Regions from separate parts of the Pseudomonas canadensis genome, predicted to be linked through region 2. Evidence: predicted binding sites of a transcription regulator. Region 2 holds the regulator's gene; each other region holds the start of a gene.
What was found. Region 2 encodes FliA, which starts transcription of late flagellar genes. Its sites were predicted from a motif close to CTAAAGTTTNNNNNNNNNNNGCCGNTAA; they were not measured.
Positions count from the first base shown of each region.

Region 1: the regulator FliA is predicted to act here: its motif matches at 1,759-1,786, upstream of RB216_RS21350 (methyl-accepting chemotaxis protein).
Region 3: the regulator FliA is predicted to act here: its motif matches at 2,502-2,529, upstream of RB216_RS00610 (methyl-accepting chemotaxis protein).
Region 4: the regulator FliA is predicted to act here: its motif matches at 1,889-1,916, upstream of RB216_RS14925 (methyl-accepting chemotaxis protein).

Region 1 covers NZ_CP133298.1:4,624,164-4,627,929, forward strand. Annotated here, with positions in the region: gene RB216_RS21345 (mannose-1-phosphate guanylyltransferase/mannose-6-phosphate isomerase) at 1-1,352, opposite strand, end outside; gene RB216_RS21350 (methyl-accepting chemotaxis protein) at 1,816-3,381, shown strand; gene RB216_RS21355 (alpha/beta family hydrolase) at 3,457-3,766, opposite strand, start outside.
Region 2 covers NZ_CP133298.1:4,452,648-4,456,413, forward strand. Annotated here, with positions in the region: gene RB216_RS20535 (chemotaxis protein CheA) at 1-28, opposite strand, end outside; gene RB216_RS20540 (protein phosphatase CheZ) at 40-828, opposite strand; gene RB216_RS20545 (chemotaxis response regulator CheY) at 847-1,221, opposite strand; gene fliA (RNA polymerase sigma factor FliA) at 1,390-2,130, opposite strand; gene fleN (flagellar synthesis regulator FleN) at 2,127-2,960, opposite strand; gene flhF (flagellar biosynthesis GTPase FlhF) at 3,066-3,766, opposite strand, start outside.
Region 3 covers NZ_CP133298.1:121,552-125,317, forward strand. Annotated here, with positions in the region: rRNA gene RB216_RS00595 (23S ribosomal RNA) at 1-1,861, shown strand, start outside; rRNA gene rrf (5S ribosomal RNA) at 2,018-2,133, shown strand; rRNA gene rrf (5S ribosomal RNA) at 2,243-2,358, shown strand; gene RB216_RS00610 (methyl-accepting chemotaxis protein) at 2,643-3,766, shown strand, end outside.
Region 4 covers NZ_CP133298.1:3,272,270-3,276,035, forward strand. Annotated here, with positions in the region: gene RB216_RS14915 (LysR family transcriptional regulator) at 1-727, opposite strand, end outside; gene RB216_RS14920 (aldo/keto reductase) at 846-1,841, shown strand; gene RB216_RS14925 (methyl-accepting chemotaxis protein) at 1,974-3,766, shown strand, end outside.

The DNA of each region.
Region 1 (3,766 bases), 170 kb from region 2:
TCGATAACACCTGGGTTCTCCAAGCGATGGGTGTGCCCGGCAGGAATAAAGGTCGATTCATTGGTGTTCAACAAGAACTCACGATCATTGTTAACCACACGCGCCATACCACTCACCACAATCCAGTGTTCACTACGGTGGTGATGCATTTGCAGCGACAACGACCCTTGTGGCTTGACGACAATACGTTTGATCTTGAACCGCAGCCCTTCTTCCAGCGTGGTGTAAGCGCCCCAGGGTCGACTTACTGTGGTGTGGTCCAAGTGTGATTGGTGACCATTTTTCTTCAATTGCGCCGTGATCGCCTTGATGTCCTGCGCATGATCTTTGTGCGCAACCAACAGGGCATCCGGCGTATCGACAATGATGAGGTCCTCAACACCTACCAGGGCGGCCAAGCGGCGCTGACTGCGTACGTAGTTGTTGCTCGCGTCGTGAAAAATGGCTTCACCCTCGACACGGTTGCCCTGCTCATCCGCCGCAGACAACTCGCTCATGGCATTCCACGAGCCAATATCACTCCAACCAATGTCACAAGGCACCGTCGCCACTTTGCTTGAACGCTCCATTAGCGCGAAGTCGATGGAGATATCAGGCACGTTGGCAAAGCTTTCGGGCTCCAGATGCAGGCTGCGATGACTGCTGCCGGTCATCGTGCCAGAACCCGCCAGGCACAGCTCCACGGCACCGGACACGTCCGGTGCACACACTGCCATTTGTTCAATTAACGTTCCGGCGCGGAAGCAGAACATACCGGAGTTCCAGAAGTACTCACCCGACGCCAGATAACCCTGGGCAGTTTCGAGGTCCGGTTTCTCTACGAAACGCTTGACCTTGAAACCGCTACCCAAGGGGCTGTCGCTATCTTTCTGGATATAGCCATAACCGGTTTCCGGATACTCAGGCTTCACACCAAACGTGACCAGCCAGCCATCTTTGGCCAGCTCGCACGCACTTGAAACAGCGGTGGCGAAGGCTGCCTGATTATCGATCAAGTGGTCGGCTGGCAGCACCAGCATGATGGCATCTTGCCCATGCGTGCGTGCAACTTCCAGGGCAGCCAATGCTACTGCTGCTGCTGTATTACGCCCGAACGGTTCCAGGACAAAACTCAAGTTCGTGAATTGAGGCGCCTGAGCACCATATTCATCAAGCGTCTTGAAGTAGAGATCACGGTTAGTAATCGTCAATACTTCACTCACCGCGTCCAACGCCAAGGCACGGCTATATGTTTTCCGAATCAAATTGCCACCATCTGGCAATTCGATAAACGGCTTGGGATGCGCAGAACGTGAAACCGGCCAGAGGCGGCTGCCCGAACCGCCACAGATAATGACTGGAACAAGTGTCACTTTGTACTCCTTTACGCATTGCCACTACAGTTGTGCTGCAGCCCTCGCACCCTCGATGCAGCATGCTCGAAAGAAAAGTGACGTAGAGTCTTCCAGCTATAAAAAGTCAAAACACCGGAGGCGTTTTGGGGGGAAAAATACGGTATTTTTCTTACAAAATGTCCCGTGCATTCTTTATCAAACGGTCATTTATGTCTAGGAAAAGGCGGAATATTCCTGTCGGCACGGCCATTATTCATCTCAAGGAAAAGGGTGCTTCAGGCAAAACTTGTCACTTTTCTGTATGAGATTTCTTAAGCTCAGTGAAATCTCGCCTAAAATCTTCCACTCCCTTGACCTAGAGCCTTGGCAGATACTGTCGCTTTTGCGCGCCAGCCCTTGGCGTGTCGCCTCTCGAAAAATCGCCCTCAACAATGGCCTACTGCTGCCGATAACCCCTGAAAGCCTTGCGGATTGAACAACCATGCGTAATAACCAACCCGTTACCCAGCGCGAACGTACCTTCCCCGCTCAGCAACGGTTGATCTCCACCACAGATGCCAAAGGCGTTATCACCTACTGCAACGACGCCTTCGTCGAGATCAGTGGGTTCTCCCGTGACGAACTGGTGCGTGCCCCGCACAACCTGGTCCGTCACCCGGACGTGCCGGCGGCGGTGTTCGCACACATGTGGTCCACGCTCAAACAAGGCTTGCCATGGATGGGCATTGTCAAGAATCGCTGCAAGACCGGGGATCACTATTGGGTTAACGCCTACGTGACGCCGGTTTTCGAAGGCAACCAGGTGGTCGGCTACGAATCGGTGCGCATCAAGCCTACCGCCGAGCAGATCCGCCGTGCCGAAGCGCTCTACCACCGCATCAACCAAGGCAAGTCGGCGATCCCGCAGCGGGACAAGTGGCTGCCCGTGTTGCAGGACTGGCTGCCGTTTATCCTGGTGAGTCAGTTGAGCTTCATGATCGGCGCCACCCTCACCTCCCAATGGGGCTTTGCCTTGGCGGCGGGGCTGTCGGTGCCGTTGGGCCTGCTGGGCCTGAGCTGGCAACAGCGCGGCCTCAAGCGCTTGCTGCGCCTGGCCGAGCAGACCACCTCTGACCCGCTGATCGCGCAGATGTACACCGACAGCCGTGGCGCCCAGGCGCGCCTGGAAATGTCGATCCTCAGCCAGGAGGCACGTCTGAAGACCTGCCTTACGCGTTTGCAGGACACCGCCGAACACCTCAACGACCAAGCCGCGCAGTCCAACACCCTGGCGCATAACAGCTCCAGCGGTCTGGAACGCCAGCGCGTCGAGACCGAGCAAGTGGCGACCGCCGTCAACCAGATGGCGGCCACCACCCAGGAAGTCGCCAGCCACGTGCAGCGCACCGCTGATGCGACCCAAGAGGCTAACCGCCTGACCGGTCGCGGCCGCGATATCGCCGGGGAAACCCGCGAGGCGATTCAGCGTCTGTCTGTTGCAGTGGGTGAGACCGGCGTGACCGTGACCCAACTGGCCAAGGACAGTGATGAGATCGGCGGCGTAGTCGACGTGATCAAGGGCATTGCCGACCAGACCAACCTGCTGGCACTGAACGCGGCCATTGAAGCGGCGCGTGCCGGTGAAATGGGTCGTGGTTTTGCGGTGGTCGCGGACGAAGTCCGTCAACTGGCGCAACGTACCGCCGAATCCACTGGGCAGATTCACGCCCTGATTGCCAAGCTGCAGCAAACCGCCAGCGCCGCCGTGCAAACCATGGACGCCGGGCATCGCCAGGCCGAAGAAGGCGTGGCGCGGGTGATGGAGGCGGATCAGGCGTTGGTGGGCATCAGTGAGGCGGTGGCGCATATTACCGACATGACCACGCAGATCGCGGCGGCAACTGAAGAGCAAAGCTCGGTGGCCGAAGAGATCAGCCGCAACATCAGCACCATTGCGCTGTTGGCGGACCAGACGTCAGAGCAGGCGTTGAACTCGGCTCAGTTGAGTGAAGAGCTGACGCACACCGCGAATACCCAGTATTCGCTGGTTGAGCGCTTTAACCGGTAAATCGCTATCGCCCGCAAGCCGGCTCCTACAGGTTACGCAATCCCCTGTAGGAGCCGGCTTGCCGGCGATAGAGCCCTAACAGGCGCCAATAAACCTGGCGACGTTCACCGCCGCAGCCTCCAAATGCTGCTCATGACTGAACCCCGAAGCCTTCAACGGCTTCAAGTCATGATCCCCTGCCACCAGCCACATCACCTCGATGCTCGGCGACAAGTCATACCCCTCCACCGCCGCCCGATTGCCCAGCGCATCCCGCTCGCCTTGCACAATCAAGGTCGGCGTCTTCAATCCCGCCAAATGCTCGACCCGTGGTTTCTCCGGTTTGCCCACCGCATAAAACGGATACCCCAGGCACACCAGCCCATCGGCACCCAACTCATCCGCC
Region 2 (3,766 bases):
GGATTTCTTCATCGGCGCCGAAGCTCATGTGGGTGCTCCTTAGAAGCCTAAACTGGATAACAGGTCATCGACATCATCTTGACCCGATACAACGTCTTCACGTTTATCGGCATGAATCTGCGGACCTTCACCCTTGGCGAGATGTTTTTTTGGATCTTTTTCCGAGAGGATCGCTTCGCGGTCATGTTCAATACCGGCAAAACGGTCAACCTGGCCTGCCATAAGCACCAATTTGAGCAAGTTGCTTTCCACTTCGGTGACCAACTGGGTCACACGCTTGATCACCTGACCGGTGAGGTCCTGATAATCCTGGGCGAGCAGAATGTCGTTGAGGTTGCTGGAAACCGTGCGGTTTTCCTGCTCGCTGCGTGACAAGAACCCTTCGACCCGACGCGCCAATTCACGAAACTCTTCTGCGCCCACTTCGCGGCGCATGAAACGGCCCCAATCGTTGCTCAGGGCCTGGGCTTCGTTGGCCATGCCGTTGACCAGGGGCGTGGCGTTTTCCACCAGGTCCATGGTGCGGTTGGCCGCCGCCTCAGTCAGCCTGACCACGTAGGACAGGCGTTCGGTGGCATCGGTGATCTGCGAGATTTCCTCGGCCTGGGGCATATGCGGGTCAATCTGGAAATTGACGATCGCACTGTGCAGCTCGCGTGTGAGCTTGCCCACTTCCTGGTACAGGCCGCGGTCACGGGTCTGGTTGAGCTCATGGATCAACTGCACCGCGTCGCCGAATTGGCCTTTTTCAAGGCTGTCGACCAACTGGTGAGCATGCTTTTTCAGGGTCGACTCGAAGTCTCCCTGTGACGTTTCTTTATGCTCCATAGCTCCCCCGCGATGGCATTAGCCGTGGATGCGTTCGAAGATTTTTTCGATCTTCTCTTTCAAGGCCAATGCAGTGAATGGCTTGACCACATAACCGTTGACCCCGGCTTGGGCGGCTTCGATGATCTGCTCACGCTTGGCTTCGGCGGTCACCATCAGCACAGGCAGGCTGCGCAGCTTTTCGTCAGCGCGCACGTGGCGCAGCAAGTCGATGCCGGTCATGCCCGGCATGTTCCAGTCCGTTACCAGAAAGTCGATGCTCCCGCTGTTGAGGATCGGAATCGCCGTAATGCCGTCATCCGCCTCGACCGTGTTAGTGAACCCAAGGTCACGCAACAGGTTTTTTATGATCCGCCGCATCGTTGAGAAGTCATCAACGATGAGGATTTTCATGTTCTTGTCCAATTCGACCTCCAAGCAGTCTTAAACGCGCCCAGCACCTGGACGCGCCATTTCAATCAACAGGCATTACACAAAAAGGACTGCCGAGGGCACCACGGGTCGAACCCGCGAAGGCTGCTTGCCCTCGCGGTATCGTCTGCAGTGTCCCCACACTGCCTGTCAGCGCGCTCGCCACTCTCCCAAACGCCCCCGCAAGCGGGCTGCGCACTGGCTGTGCAACTGGCTGACCCGCGACTCGCTGACCCCCAGGACCTCACCGATTTCCTTGAGGTTCAGCTCTTCGTCGTAGTACAGCGCCAACACCAGTCGCTCACGCTCCGGCAAATTGGCAATCGCGTCCGCCAACGCCCCCTGGAAACGCTCATCTTCCAGGTCACGCGATGGCTCCATATGAGCGCTCGCGCCGTCCTCGTGCAGCCCTTCATGTTCGCCGTCCTGCAACAGGTCGTCGAAACTGAACAGGCGGCTGCCCAAGGTATCGTTCAAAATCCCGTAGTAATCGTCGAGACTCAATTGGAGTTCGGCCGCAACTTCGTGATCTTTAGCGTCGCGACCGGTTTTTGCTTCAATTGCGCGAATTGCATCACTGACCATGCGCGTGTTGCGATGCACCGAACGCGGCGCCCAGTCACCTTTACGTACTTCATCGAGCATCGCGCCACGGATACGGATACCCGCGTACGTCTCGAAACTCGCACCCTTGCTCGCATCGTATTTGGTCGACACTTCGAGCAGGCCGATCATGCCCGCCTGGATCAGGTCTTCGACCTGGACGCTGGCGGGCAGGCGTGCCAGCAAGTGATAGGCAATGCGCTTGACCAAGGGCGCGTAGCGCTCGATCAACTCGCCCTGACTGTCACGGGCAGACTTCTTGTACGCGTTGTAGCCAGTCGCTGTCATAGCACGGGTCCTGCGCTCGTCTGATGCACCAATCGCTCGACGAAAAACTCCAGATGCCCCCGAGGGTTGGCAGGCAACGGCCAGGTATCGACCTTCTGGGCAATAGCCTTGAACGCCAATGCGCATTTGGAACGAGGGAACGCTTCGTAGACTGCACGCTGCTTTTGCACAGCCTTGCGCACACACTCGTCGTAGGGAACTGCGCCGACGTATTGTAAAGCGACATCGAGGAAGCGATCCGTGACCTTGGTCAACTTGGCGAACAGGTTGCGCCCTTCCTGCGGGCTCTGGGCCATGTTGGCCAGGACGCGGAAGCGGTTCATGCCGTAGTCACGGTTAAGCAGTTTGATCAGGGCATAGGCGTCGGTGATCGAGGTGGGTTCATCGCAAACCACCAGCAACACTTCCTGCGCGGCGCGCACGAAGCTGACCACGGACTCGCCGATCCCGGCGGCGGTGTCGATCACCAGCACGTCGAGGTTGTCGCCGATATCACTGAAGGCCTGGATCAGGCCGGCATGCTGCGCCGGGCTCAGGTGCACCATGCTCTGGGTGCCGGAGGCGGCTGGCACGATGCGGATGCCACCGGGGCCCTGCAGCAGCACATCGCGCAGCTCACAGCGGCCCTCGATCACATCGGCAAGGGTGTGTTTGGGTGTCAGCCCCAGCAGAACGTCCACGTTCGCCAAGCCCAGGTCAGCATCCAGCAGCATGACACGACGGCCAAGCTCTGCCAGGGCCAGGGACAAATTCACTGACACGTTAGTTTTCCCGACGCCACCTTTGCCGCCGGTCACCGCGATCACCTGTACGGGATGCATGCTGCCCATTTTATTTCTTTACCTTGTCTTGCTTAGACGCAGGCTACATGGCTTGGCCGCGTGAATCGCTTGCAGACCATCGATGTAGATACATTTCACGGTGTTCATCCTGCCTCAACCGACCCGTTTTGCCGGGCTGTGGTAGAGGTCGGCGAACATATCGGCCATCGCTTCCTCGCTAGGCTCTTCTTGCATTTGCACGCTGACTGCACGGCTGACCAACTGATGACGGCGCGGCAGATGCAGATCATCCGGGATCCGCGGCCCGTCGGTCAGGTAGGCGACCGGCAATTCATGACTGATGGCCAGGCTCAGCACCTCGCCCAGGCTCGCGGTTTCATCGAGCTTGGTGAGAATGCAACCGGCCAGGCCACAACGCTTGTAACTATGATACGCAGCGGTAAGAACCTGTTTCTGGCTGGTGGTTGCAAGCACCAGGTAATTTTTCGACTTGATGCCACGCCCCGCCAGGCTTTCCAACTGCATGCGCAATGCCGGGTCGCTGGCTTGCAGGCCGGCAGTATCGATCAATACCACGCGTTTGCGCAGCAGCGGGTCGAGGGCGTTGGCCAGGGACTGGCCCGGGTCGACATGGGTCACCGACACATTGAGGATCCGGCCCAGGGTCTTGAGCTGCTCCTGGGCACCAATACGGTAGCTGTCCATGCTCACCAGCGCGATATTCTGCGCGCCGTATTTGAGGACGTAGCGGGCAGCCAGCTTGGCCAGGGTGGTGGTCTTGCCCATGCCGGCGGGGCCGACCATGGCGATCACACCGCCTTCTTCCAGGGGTTCGATTTCCGGGGTAACGATCA
Region 3 (3,766 bases), 2.0 Mb from region 2:
GGCTTAGACAGCTAGGAGGTTGGCTTAGAAGCAGCCACCCTTTAAAGAAAGCGTAATAGCTCACTAGTCGAGTCGGCCTGCGCGGAAGATGTAACGGGGCTCAAACCATACACCGAAGCTACGGGTATCACGTAAGTGATGCGGTAGAGGAGCGTTCTGTAAGCCTGTGAAGGTGAGTTGAGAAGCTTGCTGGAGGTATCAGAAGTGCGAATGCTGACATGAGTAACGACAATGGGTGTGAAAAACACCCACGCCGAAAGACCAAGGTTTCCTGCGCAACGTTAATCGACGCAGGGTTAGTCGGTCCCTAAGGCGAGGCTGAAAAGCGTAGTCGATGGAAAACAGGTTAATATTCCTGTACTTCTGGTTATTGCGATGGAGGGACGGAGAAGGCTAGGCCAGCTTGGCGTTGGTTGTCCAAGTTTAAGGTGGTAGGCTGAGATCTTAGGTAAATCCGGGATCTTAAGGCCGAGAGCTGATGACGAGTTAACTTTTAGTTAACGAAGTGGTTGATGCCATGCTTCCAAGAAAAGCTTCTAAGCTTCAGGTAACCAGGAACCGTACCCCAAACCGACACAGGTGGTTGGGTAGAGAATACCAAGGCGCTTGAGAGAACTCGGGTGAAGGAACTAGGCAAAATGGCACCGTAACTTCGGGAGAAGGTGCGCCGGTGAGGGTGAAGGACTTGCTCCGTAAGCTCATGCCGGTCGAAGATACCAGGCCGCTGCGACTGTTTATTAAAAACACAGCACTCTGCAAACACGAAAGTGGACGTATAGGGTGTGACGCCTGCCCGGTGCCGGAAGGTTAATTGATGGGGTTAGCTAACGCGAAGCTCTTGATCGAAGCCCCGTAAACGGCGGCCGTAACTATAACGGTCCTAAGGTAGCGAAATTCCTTGTCGGGTAAGTTCCGACCTGCACGAATGGCGTAACGATGGCGGCGCTGTCTCCACCCGAGACTCAGTGAAATTGAAATCGCTGTGAAGATGCAGTGTATCCGCGGCTAGACGGAAAGACCCCGTGAACCTTTACTATAGCTTTGCACTGGACTTTGAATTTGCTTGTGTAGGATAGGTGGGAGGCTTTGAAGCGTGGACGCCAGTCTGCGTGGAGCCAACCTTGAAATACCACCCTGGCAACTTTGAGGTTCTAACTCAGGTCCGTTATCCGGATCGAGGACAGTGTATGGTGGGTAGTTTGACTGGGGCGGTCTCCTCCTAAAGAGTAACGGAGGAGTACGAAGGTGCGCTCAGACCGGTCGGAAATCGGTCGTAGAGTATAAAGGCAAAAGCGCGCTTGACTGCGAGACAGACACGTCGAGCAGGTACGAAAGTAGGTCTTAGTGATCCGGTGGTTCTGTATGGAAGGGCCATCGCTCAACGGATAAAAGGTACTCCGGGGATAACAGGCTGATACCGCCCAAGAGTTCATATCGACGGCGGTGTTTGGCACCTCGATGTCGGCTCATCACATCCTGGGGCTGAAGCCGGTCCCAAGGGTATGGCTGTTCGCCATTTAAAGTGGTACGCGAGCTGGGGTTTAGAACGTCGTGAGACAGTTCGGTCCCTATCTGCCGTGGACGTTTGAGATTTGAGAGGGGCTGCTCCTAGTACGAGAGGACCGGAGTGGACGAACCTCTGGTGTTCCGGTTGTCACGCCAGTGGCATTGCCGGGTAGCTATGTTCGGAATAGATAACCGCTGAAAGCATCTAAGCGGGAAACTAGCCTCAAGATGAGATCTCACTGGAACCTTGAGTTCCCTGAAGGGCCGTCGAAGACTACGACGTTGATAGGTTGGGTGTGTAAGCGCTGTGAGGCGTTGAGCTAACCAATACTAATTGCCCGTGAGGCTTGACCATATAACACCCAAGCAATTTGACTACTCTAACGAGCATCAGATTGCGGTGTGTGAAGACGAAAATGAACCGAAAGTTCGACGCTCACAAAACACCGAAAGCTGTCACATACCCAATTTGCTGAAGCGAGGCATAAGCCACGATTCAGTACCCGAATTTCTTGACGACCATAGAGCATTGGAACCACCTGATCCCATCCCGAACTCAGTAGTGAAACGATGCATCGCCGATGGTAGTGTGGGGTTTCCCCATGTGAGAGTAGGTCATCGTCAAGATTAAATTCCAAAACCCCTGTTTGCTAACGCAAACAGGGGTTTTGTTTATGTAGAAGTCCATGAATTTCATCGGCACGTCGCTAGCGCAACGGTCCGATACACAGAATTTCTTGACGACCATAGAGCATTGGAACCACCTGATCCCATCCCGAACTCAGCAGTGAAACGATGCATCGCCGATGGTAGTGTGGGGTTTCCCCATGTGAGAGTAGGTCATCGTCAAGATTGAATTCCGAAACCCCTGTTTGCTAACGCAGACAGGGGTTTTGTCGTTTAGGACTATTAAGTCACTGCGCTTCGTAATCTCCTCGCAAATGCCTACCGCTGGTCGGTTTCCTACATAAAAAAAGGAAACACCTCATAAATTCCTAAGATTTGCCAAGCCTTGGCCGAAAGCCTGACGAGCCATGCGTGCACCGAAATAGAGCGGCCCGAGAGTCCGCCTATACCGCTACATGGAATGTTCCACTCGGCACGCTCACCCCCCTTTGGCAAAAGAAGTCGATGAAATGAATCTCAAGTTCAGTCATAAAATTCTGTTGGCCGCGTCAGGCGTCGTGGTTCTGGCCTTCGCGTTATTCACCCTCTACAACGACTACCTGCAACGCAGCACCATCAAGCAGAACCTGGAGTCGTCCATTCAGCAATCCGGTGAGCTCACTGCTAGCAGCGTGCAAAACTGGCTTAGTGGGCGAATACTGGTACTCGAAAGTCTGGCGCAAAACGTAGCCCATCAGGGCAATGGCGCAGACCTTCCGGGATTGGTCGATCAACCCGCCTTCACTGCCAACTTCCAGTTCACCTATGTCGGTCAAACCAACGGCGTATTCACGCAGCGCCCCGACGCGAAGATGCCCGATGGCTACGACCCACGCCAGCGCCCCTGGTACAAACAAGCTGTGGCTGCTGACAAAACTATGCTGACTCCGCCTTACATGGCGGCGGTAGGCGGGCAGATCGTGACTATCGCTTTGCCGGTGAAAAAGAATGGTGAGCTACTGGGTGTCGTTGGTGGTGACCTGAGCCTGCAAACCCTGGTGAAGATCATCAACTCGGTGGACTTCGGTGGTATCGGTCATGCGTTCCTGGTCAGCGGCGATGGTCAGGTCATCGTCAGTCCCGACCAAGATCAGGTGATGAAGAACCTCAAGGACATCTACCCTGGCACTCAGGTGCGTATCGAGAAGGTCAGTCAGGAAGTGATCCTTAATGGCCAGGAACGTATCTTGTCGTTCACGCCTGTGAGCGGCCTGCCAGGTGCGGATTGGTATATCGGTCTTTCGATCGATAAAGGCAAGGCCTACGCACCGTTGGGTAAATTTCGTACCTCAGCGCTGATAGCCATGTTGATTGCCGTGGTGGCGATTGCAGTACTCTTGAGCCTGCTGATCCAAGTTTTGCTGCGTCCTCTGACCACCATGGGCGTTGCCATGCAGGATATTGCCCAGGGCGAAGGCGACCTGACCCGTCGTTTGGATGTCACCAGTAAAGACGAGTTTGGTGAGGTAGGGAGCGCGTTCAACCAGTTCGTAGAGCGTATCCACGCCTCCATCTCCGAGGTGTCTTCTGCAACACGCCAAGTGCATGATTTGTCCCAGCGTGTCATGGCATCTTCCAACGCCTCGATCATCGG
Region 4 (3,766 bases), 1.2 Mb from region 2:
ACGGCGCCTGGATCAACCCATAGCCAGCTTCGCAAGCGCAGAAGTAGCCGTCGGCGCTGTTAACTGCGACCACCTTTGGCAAATTGAGCGTGCGCAATTGGGAGGCGAGTAGAAACTCCAAGCCAAACCGTTTGCCGCTGGCGGCCGAGACGTATTCGACCATCTGATGGTGGGCTAAGTCGTCGAGCGTGTCGGGCACCCCCATACGGTCAAGGTAAGCGGGGCTGGCCAGGGTGATTTGATCCATCATCGCCAGCGGCCGCGCCACCAGCGAATCATCCAGTGCCAGGCCACCGCGCAGCACACAATCGACGCCTTCACGGATCAGGTCCACCGGCCGGTCATTCAAGCCGATTTCCAACTCAATCTGCGGATACAGGGCAGTGAACGTGGGCAGTGCGGGTATCACCAGATACCGGCCAATACCCGCCGGCATATCAATGCTCAACGTGCCACGTGGGCTCTGCCGACTGGCGGAAAACACCGCTTCAGTTTCCTCAAGGTCCGACAGCAATTGCACACAGCGCTGGTAATACGCGGCGCCATCCAGTGTCGGGCTAACCTGCCGTGTAGTGCGTTGCAATAGTTGCACGCCGAGGTGCGCCTCCAATTGCTTGATCAGCACCGTCACCGAGGCACGGGGCAGTTGCAGGCTGTCGGCGGCCTTGGCAAAGCCCCGCAGTTCGACGATCCGGGTGAACACGCGCATCGCGTTGAAACGGTCCAAGCGCCGGCTCCTTGAGCTGATTATTTAGAAATACCGAATAGTGTTAGTGCTTTTAGCCGGTTTATCCCGATTTTGTCGAGCGTGACAATGCAGGCCTTCCCAACCAGGAGCTGGCCCCATGCACACCCGTCCACTCGGTACCAACGGTCCCCTCATCTCCGCCATCGGCCTCGGCTGCATGGGCATGAGCGATTTCTACACACCCGGCAGCGACACCCGGGAAGCCACCGCGACCCTGCACCGCGCGTTGGAACTCGGTGTCAACTTTCTGGATACTGCCGACATCTACGGCCCGCACACCAATGAAGAACTGATCGGCAAAGCCATCACGGGTAAACGTGACCAAGTGTTCCTGGCCAGCAAATTCGGCATTGCGCGCGACCCGGCCAACCCGGCGTTGCGTGGCGTCAACGGTCGCCCCGAGTACATTCGCAAGGCGATTGACGGCACGCTGCAACGCCTCGGCGTCGACACACTGGACCTGTACTACCAGCACCGCATCGACCCGGATGTCGCCATCGAAGAAACCGTCGGCGCCATGGCCGAGTTGGTGCAACAAGGCAAAGTGCGTTATCTGGGATTGAGCGAAGCGTCCGCCGCGACCTTGGAACGGGCCCATAACGTGCATCCCATCAGCGCCCTGCAAAGCGAATATTCGCTGTGGAGCCGCGATCAGGAACACAACGGCTGCCTCGCCGCCTGCCAACGTCTGGGCATTGCTTTTGTGCCTTATAGCCCGCTGGGGCGTGGTTTCCTCACCGGCGCCCTGCAAAGTCCGGATGATTTCAGTGCCGATGACTACCGCCGCTTCAGCCCGCGTTTCCAGGGCGAAAACTTCGGCAAGAACCTGGAACTGGTCAAGCGAGTGCAGGCACTGGCAGCCGACAAAGGCGTGAGTGCCGGTCAACTCGCGCTGGCCTGGGTACTGGCGCAGGGTGACTTCATTATTCCGATTCCCGGCACCAAGCAGCGCAAGTACTTGGAAGAGAACGTTGCAGCCCTCTCGATCAGCCTCAGCCCGGCCGAATTGGCGGCGCTGGAAGCGATCTTCCCTGTCGAGGCAACCGCTGGCCTGCGTTACCCGGAAGCGGTAATGGCCATGCTGGATATCTGACCGAAGGAGCGCCCTCGCCAGGCGCTCGTTTTCTTGCACGACCGTACCTAAAGCTCCTCCTCGCCAAGCCGATAGCCCGACGAAGCTCCAACAAAGCCACGTCGGTGATAAATGCTTCGTAAGGACGACCCCATGCCCCCACTGCGCTCTATCCAAGCCCGCTATACCCTGTTCCTGGTGCTGTTCGTCCTGGTGTTATTTGTGTTGACCGTAGTGGGCATCGGCCAGTTGGTCGCGCCCACGTTGCGTCACACCGAAGAACAGGTGGTGCTCAACCGCATCGCCGAGGTGGCTGAACAGATCCAGGGCGAGCTGAACAAGGTTCAGTCCCAGCAACGCAGCATCACCCAGACCATCCCGTTGCTCGACAGCGATGCCATCGACAAGGTCCTGCCTGGCCTGGTCGACCAGTACGGCGAGCTGAAAGTCTTCGGTGGCGGGATCTGGCCGCTGCCCAACCAGCGCACACCGGGGCGCAACAAGCACAGCACGTTCTGGCACCGGGATGCTTCGGGCAAACTGGCAGTCAACACTTTCTGGAACAGCGACCCCGCCCCCAACTATTACGACCAGAGCTGGTACAAAGGCGGCCTGGCCTCCCCGCGTGGCCAGTGCGCCTGGGCGGCCGCTTATAAGGACGACGCCAGCCAGGAGCCACGCACCAACTGCGCCATGGCAATCCAGCGCGACGGCGTGCCGTACGGCGTCGCCACCATCGACGTGACCCTGGGCTTCTTTAATGACTTGGTAGCCAGTAAAGAAAAAGACATCGGCGGGCAAATGCTGATCGTCGAGGGCGACGGCAAGATCATCAGCAACAGTTCGCGCATCAGCGGCCCGGTGGTGTTGAAAAACATCAGCGAACTCACCGGCACCTCGGCGTTTGCCGCCCAGGTCAGCAAGGCCCTGACCAATCGAGACCAGGCGCTGCAGCGTAGCGAGTTCGACAATCAGGGCGTGGCCAGCACTTTCTATATGCGCCCGATCGGTGGCACGCCGTGGTTCCTCGCCACCGCCCTGCCCACCTCGCTGATCACTGCACAGCGCGATGACGTACTCGGCACTCTGGCCCTGCTGCAAATCCCCATGGTGTTGCTGCTGGTGCTGCTCGCGGTGTATGCGATCCGCCAACTGGTGCAGCGCATGAAGTCGCTGAAATCCAATATCGACGCGCTGTCTGCCGGCGATGCCGACCTGACGCGACGCATCACCATCCGTGCCGAAGACGAGCTAGGCGCCATTGGCCACTCAGTGAACCGTTTTATCGTTTACCTGCAGAACATGATTGGTGAAGTGACCCAGGCCACCGGCGCCATGTCGTCGAGCCTTGAGCAACTGCAACGGACCTCGGCGCACACCAACCAGATCCTGGTGCGACATGCCTCGGAGACCGATCAGACGGTCACCGCCATCACCGAAATGAGTTCCACCGCCGACACCGTCGCGCAAAACGCCGCCGAAACCGCCGCGTTCACCCAGCGCGCCAATGAGCATGCCGACCGCTCCCGCGTGGTGGTGGGTGAAGCATCCACCAGCGTCAGCGCCTTGATCGGCGAAGTGTCCAGCGCCACCCACAGCGTGGAAAACATGCGCCAGGACGCCGCACGCATCACTGAAACCCTCGGTGTGATTGGTGCGATTGCCGGCCAGACCAACCTGCTCGCCCTCAACGCGGCGATTGAAGCCGCGCGTGCTGGCGAGCAAGGCCGGGGCTTTGCGGTGGTGGCCGATGAAGTGCGTGCGCTGGCTGCCCGCACCCAGGCCAGCACCTCGCAGATCAACGACATGCTCACGCGCCTGACCGCGGGCGTCAGCTCCTCGGTGGCCGCCATGGAAAACACCCAGGCCAGTTGCCAGTCGGCGGCGGATGCCACGGCACGGGTAAACACTGGCCTGGATGAAATGGCCGGTTCGGTCAGCCATAT